Regions from separate parts of the Rhodoplanes azumiensis genome, predicted to be linked through region 3. Evidence: riboswitches for the same ligand, from Rfam matches in the RefSeq annotation. Region 3 holds a riboswitch; each other region holds the start of a gene.

Region 1 (3,271 bases), on a different contig from region 3:
GTTGGTGGTGGTGAACGGCGAGTAGAAGATCTCGTCGTTCAGATACATGTCGTAGATGCTCCATTGCAGGGCCATCGGGCCGGCCGTCACCTTCACGCCCGCCTCCCAGTCGCGCGACGTCTGGGTCTTGAGCGCGAAGTTGCTCGGCGTACCCCAGGGCGCGCTGCCGATGCGCTCGTCGACATTCGGCACCCGGAAGCTCTGGGCGGTGCGGCCGAACAACGTGAGCTGCTGATTGAACCGGTGCTCGATGCCGATATGCCAGGCCCGGTTGGTCTGGGTGTCGTCGAGCGGGTTCGCCTGCACGACAGTCGGGAAGCCGAAGTAGAGATAGCCGGGCGCCGCCGCGTTCACGGCGTCGCGCGCCGACAGCGAGGTCCGCTGCACGCGGCCGCCGACCGACACGTCGGTGGTCGAGAACAGCGTGACCGTGTTCATCGTGTAGGCGGCGAGCGAGGTCTGGTCGAGGTCGTACTGATGCAGCGGTGCCGCGCCTTCCATCAGGGCGCGCGGCGACGAATAGTCGGTGTGATAGACGTCGACGCCGGTGAGCGACTTCAGCGGCAGGCCGAACACCGTCGTGTCGACCTTCAGGCGCGGCGTCACCGACGAGGTGACGAGCGAGGACTCGAAATAGGACGTGTCGTAGGCGGAACCGATCTGCCGCCGGCAGCCGGTGTCGAAGACCCCCGTGAAGGTGTCGAGGCAGGAGGGGAAATAGGCCGCCTGCTGCTTGCGGACGCGCACGCCGCCGTCGAGGATCAGCTCGGCTCCCGGCGTCATGTCATAGGTCATGCCCGTGGTCGCGGTCGCCTGCTGCTGGTTGGCGAAGTCCCACGGTGTGTTGGTGCCGCGGCGGTCGCCGGCGAGCTGATTGAGCCCGAGCGTCGGGTCGACGCGGCGCCCGGCCGGCAGGCCGAGCACCTGGTCGCTCGCCGTCGTGTTGAGATAGACGCTGCCCCAGTCGCGGGTGTAGCGGTAATCGGCGCCGGCGTTGGTCTGGTGATACCGGCCGTTGTCGCGATAGCCGTCGGAGCGCACCGCGTTGGCGTAGAGGGCGATCGCGTGCGGCCCGCTCGACGCGAAGGCGGTGCCGCGCCCCTCGACCTGGTCGAACGAGCCCCAGGCGACCTCGGCGCGGGCGCCGTTGGGCCGCCCCGTCGCCTTCTTGGTGACGATGTTGATGACGCCGCCGACGGCACCGTCGCCGTACAGCACGCCGCCGGAGTTGCCGCGCGTCACCTCGATGCGCTCGACCGCGTTGATCGGCACCGAGCCCCAGTCGAAGGTCTGCAGGTCGGGCAGGTCGACGCGGCGTCCGTCGATCAGGATCAGGGTGTTCTGGGCGCCCGTGGCGCCGAAGCCTCGGATGTCGACCGTGGCACGCGCCCCGTTGACGCCGCCGTACAGGTTCGAGACCTGGATGCCGGGCTCGCGTGCCAAGATGCCCGGGATCGTCTGCTCCGGCGAGCGCTCGATCTCCTCGGCCGTGATCACGGTCGTCGACGCGCCCGTGATTCCGAGCGCGCTGCCGGTGCCGCCGAGCCGGGTCGCGGTGACATAGAGGTCGGGGAGCGTCGTCTCGGGCGCCGTCGCCTGCTGGGCTCGCGCCGTGCCTGCGAGCAGCATCGCGGTGCCGCCGAGCAGAATCGCGAGGCCGGCGGCGCGGGCCGCCCTACCGCCGTTTGGATGGTCGTGGGTCATTCCTGTCGTCCTTCGCGAAGGGGTCATGCGGTTGGGGTTGCATGAGCCGACGCGAAAGACGCCCGTCCGGCCACCATGGCCGATCGGTGCCTGAACGCTTCACGAGACGAAGCGTCACGAGACGAACGCGCATCGCGGTCCCCGCGCCGGTCACGGTGTCACCGCTGCGAAAGACCGCTCCGTATGGGGCTTCCCGCCCACCGGTTGGGTGACTGTGCGGGCAGGTCTCCTGGCTCGCGGGTCGTCGCTGCATCCGGCCTTCCCGGTCTCCCAGTGGCCATCACGGATGCGGCTCGCCGCTCACAGTTGCGGGTCCAGCCACGGCTTCGCGATCCTCGCGGATGCGCGTTCCGTGTTCCCTCTTTCCTCCCGGCGGTCGCCCGCCGGGAACCAGCACGCGTGCACTTTCGGGCGCACGCCGCCCGAACGTCAATGGTGCATGACACGACCCGATCGCATTAGGCGCAGGAGTGTTGCACGCCGCCCACACCCGTTGGTCACTCCGGGCGCACCGACGGTGCAATCCCGGAAACCGACCACGATCTCGGTGCATGCCCCCGGATTCCGGGTTCGCGCGCTGAAGCGCGCCCTCGGAACGACCTGACGGCGCGCGGTGGACCGCGGCTCACTCCTCCTCGGCGTCCGTCCTGGTCTCCGCCAGGAGCCAGCCGAGATAGGTCTGATCGACGCTCTCGATCGGCAGCACCAGGATGGCCGGCGTCGCGTAGGAGTGGCGCGCCTTGACGGCCGCCCGCACCGCCTCGGCGCGCGACGCCCGGGTCTTGATCAGCATCACCACCTCCTCGCCGCGCGCGATCGCGCCCTCCCAGCGATAGAGCGAGACCATCCCGGGCAGGATGTTGACGCAGGCGGCGAGCCGCGCCTCGACCAGCGCGCGTCCGGTCTCCTCCGCCTCGACAAGCCCCGGAAAGGTCGTATAGACGAACACCACCCGTTCCATCGCCACTCCTTCGCGTCGGCGGCGGTGCGGCGCCGGTATCGCACGAACCGCCGAACGATCCGCCGCACGATCCGCCGCACGAGCCGCGCATGACCCATCTGCCCGCCGAGATCGAGCGGATCGCCTTCGTGGCGAGCCAGACGCCCGAGGCGACGGCCGCCCTGAATCGGCTCGTCCAGCGCTACGGCAATGTCGATCCGCACGAGGCCGACGTCATCGTCGCGCTCGGCGGCGACGGCCTGATGCTCAAGACCCTGCACGTCTTCATGAGCACCGGCAAGCCGATCTACGGGATGCATCGCGGCACCGTCGGCTTCCTGATGAACGAGTATCACGAGCACGGGCTGAAGGAGCGCCTGCACGACGCCGAGGCGACCGTGATCCACCCTCTCGTGATGCGCGCCCTCGACGTCGACGGCATCGGCCACGAGTACCGTGCCATCAACGAGGTGTCGCTGTTCCGCCAGACCTATCAGGCGGCCCGCCTCGACGTCATCGTCGACGGCAAGACGCGGCTGCGCGAGCTCACCGCCGACGGCATCATGGTGGCGACGCCGGCCGGCTCGACGGCCTACAATCTGTCGACCGGCGGCCCGATCATCCCGA
Region 2 (3,271 bases), on a different contig from region 3:
CCAGGCGGTGCCGTAGATCCGGGTCAGCATCGGATTGTTACTGTCGCCGCGCCAATAGGCGCCCGCGACCTTCATCAGCTTGAAGGCGGTGCCGATCTTGCCGGTCGAGGTCATGTGCGGGCCGCGGCACAGGTCGAACCAGTCGCCCTGCTTGTAGATCTTGATGGTCTGATCCTCGGGGATCGCGTCCACCAGCTCGACCTTGAAACTTTCGCCCTTGTCCCGAAAGACCTGCCTGGCCTCGTCGCGCGACCACACCTCCTTGGTGAAGGGTTTGTCGCGCGCGATGATCTCCTTCATCGTCTTCTCGATCGCGGCGAAGTCGTCCGGGGTGAACGGCTCGTTGCGGAAGAAGTCGTAGTAGAAGCCGTTCTGGATCACCGGGCCGATGGTGACCTGGGTGCCGGGCCACAGCGTCTGCACGGCCTCGGCCATCACATGGGCGGCGTCGTGGCGGATCAACTCGAGGGCGCGCGGATCGTCGCGCGACACGAACTCGATCGCGGCGTCCTGCTCGATCGGGTCGGCGAGATCGACGAGCACGCCGTCGAGCGCCATCGCGACGGTGCGCTTGGCGAGGGAGGGCGAGATGCCCTTGGCGATGTCGAGACCGGTGGTGCCGTTCGGAAACTCCCGACGCGCGCCGTCGGGAAAGGTCAGGGCGACCATTCGCAAACTCCTGTTGCTCACTCGCTGCCTACGAACGCAGGTAAGCGGATTCTGTCGATGCGCGAGGGATATAGCAGGGCGGGGGCGAAGCGCAAGGCCGGCCGGGCCGTGATCGGCCCGCGGGGCGATCGCGGCGCGCCGATCGTGGCGCGCCCTGGATTTCGCGCACGGCGCCGCGACGACATCGTCATCGCGCCGGCGACATCGCCACCGTCGTGAAGGTCCGCACCCGATTCCGGGATGGCCCGCCCTTGCACGCCACTCCGCTTCGTGCTCATTTGAAACGGTCTTCGGTGCCTCTCGTCGAGAGGTGAAACGGGAACGCGGTCCGGCGAGCGCTCGTTCGACGAGCTCTCGCCAATGCCGCGGCTGCCCCCGCAACTGTGGACGGATCGTCGCCGATCGTGAGCCACTGGGACGCCATCAGGGCAAGTCCCGGGAAGGTGATCGGGGACCATGATCCGTGAGCCAGGAGACCGGCCGGAGACGCTGGTCCATTCCGTTCGACGGTGGGTCGAAAGGGGAGCGCTCATGATCACCCGACTCTGATTCCGTTTTCACGTGATCGGTCCGCGTGACGGTCGGCGGTGCGAGGCCCGTGCCGCCGTGACCGGCATTCGAACCCGTCCTCGTCCACATCCGCGGCGCGACGTGTCGGCGGGCGATGCCGCTCGCCGGCGGGCCGCCTGCGCGTTCAGACGGTGGCGACGCCGTCGCCGCCGCGCTCGCACACGCCGGGGCCTCGCATGCAGCCGAAGGACACGACCACCAACGAAGCCTTCAAGGGCTTCACCAACACGGCCTGTCCGTTCCTGCCCTGCCATTCCGGCGTGCGCGGGCAGTTCAACTGCCTGTTCTGCTACTGCCCCTTGATCGCTTACCGTTGCCCCGGTCCTTACAAGGTCTTCACCGACCGCAACGGGACGCGGCGCAAGGACTGCTCGGATTGCACGCTGCCGCACAACGGCACCCGCGGCGCCTGGAATTTCATCCAGAAGTGGCTCGAGCGGCCGGTGATCTGGGACGGGCAGGAGCAGACTCGGCCTTACCGGCAGAAGCCCGTTCGGACCAAATCATGACCATCGACGTCGACGCCCAGATCGCGGGCCTCGTCTCCCGCATCGCCTTCACGCCCGCCGCGCAGCGGCTGCGGCGCCGCGCCCGCGCGCTGATGATCCAGGGCACCGCCTCGGATGTCGGCAAGAGCATGGTGGTGGCCGGCCTCTGCCGCGCCTTCACGCGCCGCGGCCTCGTGGTGCGTCCGTTCAAGGCGCAGAACATGAGCAACAACGCCGCCGTGGCGGCCGACAGCGATCTTCCCCCGGGACCGGACGGCGAGATCGTGTTCGGCGAGATCGGCCGGGCGCAGCATCTGCAGGCCCGCGCCTGCAAGGCCGCGCCGTCGATCCACATGAACCCGGTGCTGCTCAAGCCGCAGACCGACATCGGCTCGCAGGTGGTGTTGCGCGGGCGCGTGCTCGGCAACTGCCCGGCCCGCATCTATCACCGCATGCGCCACGGCATGATGCCGGCCATTCTCGACAGCCTCGACCGGCTGCGCGCCGAGGCCGATCTGGTGCTGGTCGAGGGCGCCGGCTCGGGCGCCGAGATCTATCTGCGCCGCTCCGACATCACCAACATGCATCTCGCCGAGCAGGCCGACCTGCCGGTCGTGATTCTCTCCGACATCGACCGCGGCGGCACCATGGCGGCGATCGTCGGCAGCCATGCGCTGCTCGATCCGGCCGACCGCGCCCGCGTGGTCGGCTACGTCGTCAACAAGTTCCGCGGCGACTTCTCGCTGTTCGAGCCCGGCGTGAAGACCATCACGGAACAGACCGGCTGGCCGTTCCTCGGCGTGCTGCGCTGGTTCCCGACTGCCGACCGGCTGCCCGCCGAGGACTCGCTCGCGCTGGAGCGGCCGGCCGAGACGCTTGGGCGTGGCCTCAATGTCGCGGTGCCGCGGCTCTCGCGTATCGCCAATTTCGACGACCTCGATCCGCTCGCGGCCGAGCCGGGCGTCGCGCTGCGCTTCGTCCAGCCCGGCAACCCGATCCCGGCCGACACGGACGTGATCATTCTGCCCGGCTCGAAGGCGACCCGGAGCGATCTCGACGTGTTGCGCCGGGAGGGCTGGGACATCGACATTCTCGCCCATGCGCGCCGCGGCGGCCGGGTGCTCGGGCTGTGCGCCGGGTTCCAGATGCTCGGCCGCGTGGTGCGCGATCCGCAGGGCAACGAGGGTGCGTCGGGCGAGACCCGCGGCCTCGGCCTCCTCGACGTCGAGACCGAGATCGGCGGCGACAAGCGACTCGTCGACGTCGACGCGGTGGATCGCTTCAGCGGCTGTCGCGTCACCGGCTACGAGATGCACATGGGCCGCACCACGGGGCCGGGTCTGTCACGACCGTGGCTGATGTTGGACGACGGGGCGGGGCACATCCGGCCGGAGGGTGCGATGTCGGCCGACGGCCGCATCGCCGGTGCCTATGTGCACGGCCTGTTCGGGGCCGATGCGTTCCGCAGCCACTGGCTCCGGTCCGTCGGGGCGCAGGCTTCCGGCCTCGACTTCGTGCAGCGCACCGAGGCCGCGATCGAGGCG
Region 3 (3,271 bases):
GAGGGCGCGGGCCGTCATGCGCGTTCCACGGGCGGCCGGCGGGCACGGTCATTCCGGGACGGCGCGCAGCGCCGGGCCCGGACTCCAGTCCCGAGCGCTCCGTTCACTGCCGGCATGCCACCCGGTCCGCCACGCTCAAAACTCGATCCCGGCCTGGGTCTTCACGCCGGCCTTGAAGTGGTGCTTGACCATCGTCATGTCGGTGACGAGGTCGGCGGCCTCGACGAGCGCCGGCTTGGCGTTGCGGCCCGTGACGGCGACGTGGAGGTCGCCTCGGCGCGCCGCGAGCGTCGCCACCACCTCCTCGACCGGCAGGTAGTCGTAGCGCAGCGCGATGTTCAGCTCGTCGAGAATCACCAGGCCGAAGGCCGGGTCGGCCATCAGCGCCGTGGCGATCTCCCAGGCGGCCCGGCAGGCCGCCATGTCGCGCGCCTTGTCCTGGGTCTCCCAGGTGAAGCCCTCGCCGGCCGTGTGCCAGACGACGCGGTCGCCGAACACCGCGAGGGCCGTCTTCTCGCCAGTCGGTCGGCTCTTGATGAACTGGACGACGCCGACCCGCCCGCCATGGCCGAGCACCCGCAGCGCCAGCCCGAAGGCGGCCGTCGACTTGCCCTTGCCGGTGCCCGTGTGGACGAGCAGCAGCCCCTTCTCGACCGTCTTGGAGGCGATCTCGGCATCCTGCAGGGCCTTGCGCTTCTCCATTTTTGCGCGGTGGCGCGCGGCTTCTTCGGGCGTGGGGGCGTCGGCGGTCTCGGTCATCGGAGTCCTCGTCGGGGTGGCGACAGGACCACAGGGCGTCCGCTCGGGCAACCGCCGGATTGACAGGGCGGCACTTCCGCCGCACAGATCCTGGCGCCGACGGTGTCCCGCCCGCCGGGACGTTTCCGCATGCCGCGAAACGCCTTGCTGGTCGGACAAGAGGGAATATCGGAGGCGGCGAGCCGGGACACCCGCGAGACGGGCAACCGGGTCGGCGCCGTGCCGGAGCTGCCCCCGCAACTGTGAGCGGCGAGCCTGCACCGTAGCCACTGGGGGCGGTCCCCGGGAAGGTGGTGCCGGCAGCGACCCGCGAGCCAGGAGACCTGCCGTCGCCTGCCACTGACGCCGTTCCGGGCGGGGTGTTCCGGAGCGAATGTCGGCCGAACGGAGTGCAGGTCCGCTCGCCGCACGTCTCGGGGGATTCGTCTCCTGTCGTCGACGAGTGACCCATGGAGCCAGCCGACCCGGTCGATCCCGCCGTCATGGCGTCCGCCGCACCGTCCCCCGACATCCCGTCGCCCGGCGCGACACCACCCGGCGCGACACCGCCCGGCGCGACGTCGCCCGGCACGACGTCGTCCGCCGCCCGACCGGCCGCGGCCGGCGAGCCCACGATGTTCGTCTGCGTCACCTGCCGGATCTCGGAGGACGAGGAGGTGCGCTCGGGCCAGCTGCTGCACGACGCCCTGGCCGCCGCGCAGGCCCGGGCCACCGCCACCGAATCCGACGGCACCGCCGGCCTCCGGATCGTCCCGTCCGAATGCCTGTCGAACTGCAACCGCGCCTGCACGATCGCGCTCGCCGGCCCGGGCCGCTGGAGCTACGTCCACGGCGACCTCACCCCGGACCACGCCGACGACGTCCTGCACTTCGCCGACCGCTGGGCCGCGTCCGCCAAGGGCCTCGTCGCCTGGCGCGAGCGCCCGCTGATCATCCGCAAGAGCGCCGTCGCGCGCATCCCGCCACTGCCGGCCGCTCAGGAGCCCTGACCACGATGTCGCTCGAGAAAATCCCCGTCACTATCGTCACGGGCTTCCTGGGCGCCGGCAAGACCAGCCTGGTGCGCCACCTGATGGAGAACCCGGGCGGCCGGCGGCTCGCCGTGCTGGTCAACGAGTTCGGCGACGTCGGCATCGACGGCGACATCCTGAAAGGCTGCGCCGACCCGAGCTGCCCCGAGGACGCGATCGTCGAGCTGACCAACGGCTGCCTGTGCTGCACGGTGGCCGACGCGTTCGTGCCGACCATCCAGGCCCTGCTGGCGCGCCGACAGCCGCCCGAGCACATTCTCATCGAGACCTCGGGCTTGGCGCTGCCGAAGCCGCTCCTCAAGGCGTTCGAGTGGCCGGACCTGCGCACCCGCATCACGGTCGACGGGGTGATCACGGTCGCCGACGCCGAGGCGGTGGCGGACGGCCGCTTCGCCCCCGACCTCGCAGCCGTCACGGCGCAGCGCGAGGCCGACGAGACGATCGACCACGACACGCCGCTCGGCGAGGTGTTCGAGGATCAGGTCGCCTGCGCCGACATCGTCATCCTCAACAAGGTCGACCTCGTCGACGCGCAGGCGCTGGCCGCGGCGCGCGACACCGTGCAGGCCGAGATGCCGCGCCGGATTCCGGTGATCGAGACGCAGGAGGGCCGTGTCGATCCGCGCGTCGTGCTCGGGCTCGGCGCCGCCGCCGAGGACGATCTCGCCGCCCGCCCGAGCCATCACGAGCAGCACGGCGAGCACGACCACGACGACTTCGAGACCATCGTGGTGACGCTGCCGGATCACGCCGCCATCCCCGAGGTGGTCGCCAAGGTCGAGGCGATCGCCCGCGACCACGGCGTGCTGCGTGCCAAGGGCTACGTCGCGGTGCGCGGCAAGCCGATGCGGCTTTTGGTGCAGGGCGTCGGCACGCGGGTGCGGGCGCAGTTCGACCGGCCGTGGGCGGCCGACGAGCCGCGCGTCTCGCGCCTCGTCGTCATCGGCCAGAAGGGCTTCGACCACGCCGCCGTCACGGCGGCCCTGCAGCGCGAGCCGGTCTGACGATGCACATCCTGTTCCGCGAGACGCACGGCCTCGAGGAGGCGGCGACGGCCGAGGATCTCGGCCACGCGCCCGCCGATCTCGTCGTCCTGTCGTTCGCGGACAGCGACCTCGGCGCCTTCGCGGCCGGCTGGCGGGCCGGACGCGAGGAGCTGCCGAGCCTGCGTCTCGCCAATCTGGCGCGGCTGCAGCATCCCCTCTCGGTCGATCTCTACATCGAGAGGACGCTGTCGCACGCCAAGGGCATCCTGATTCGGCTTTTGGGCGGGCTCGACTACTGGCGCTACGGGGTCGAGCAGGTGCAGGCCGCCGCGGCGCGGAACAACATCGCGCTGGCGATCGTCCCGGGCGACGGTCGCCCCGACCCGCGGCTCGACGAGGCCTCCAACGTCCCCGTCTCGACGCTGCGCCGCCTGCAGACGCTGTGCGACACCGGCGGCGCGCGCGCCGCGCAGGGTGCGCTGGCGCAGCTCGCGC

What was found. Region 3 has a riboswitch for cobalamin ahead of ACFSOX_RS00620 (DUF1636 domain-containing protein). Riboswitches for the same ligand answer to the same signal wherever they lie in the genome.
Region 1: it holds a riboswitch for cobalamin, as region 3 does, so the genes downstream of both, ACFSOX_RS11960 (TonB-dependent receptor) here and ACFSOX_RS00620 (DUF1636 domain-containing protein) in region 3, are expected to answer to the same signal.
Region 2: it holds a riboswitch for cobalamin, as region 3 does, so the genes downstream of both, ACFSOX_RS03110 (cysteine-rich small domain-containing protein) here and ACFSOX_RS00620 (DUF1636 domain-containing protein) in region 3, are expected to answer to the same signal.

What each region holds. Positions count from the first base shown of each region.
Region 1 is NZ_JBHUIW010000012.1:66,585-69,855, forward strand. It holds gene ACFSOX_RS11960 (TonB-dependent receptor) at 1-1,704, opposite strand, end outside; cobalamin riboswitch at 1,907-2,114, opposite strand; gene cutA (divalent-cation tolerance protein CutA) at 2,330-2,665, opposite strand; gene ACFSOX_RS11970 (NAD kinase) at 2,755-3,271, shown strand, end outside.
Region 2 is NZ_JBHUIW010000002.1:283,742-287,012, forward strand. It holds gene thrS (threonine--tRNA ligase) at 1-669, opposite strand, end outside; cobalamin riboswitch at 944-1,168, shown strand; gene ACFSOX_RS03110 (cysteine-rich small domain-containing protein) at 1,416-1,748, shown strand; gene ACFSOX_RS03115 (cobyric acid synthase) at 1,745-3,271, shown strand, end outside.
Region 3 is NZ_JBHUIW010000001.1:135,028-138,298, reverse strand. It holds gene ACFSOX_RS00630 (cobyric acid synthase) at 1-18, opposite strand, end outside; gene cobO (cob(I)yrinic acid a,c-diamide adenosyltransferase) at 136-759, opposite strand; cobalamin riboswitch at 878-1,104, shown strand; gene ACFSOX_RS00620 (DUF1636 domain-containing protein) at 1,209-1,748, shown strand; gene cobW (cobalamin biosynthesis protein CobW) at 1,754-2,794, shown strand; gene cobN (cobaltochelatase subunit CobN) at 2,797-3,271, shown strand, end outside.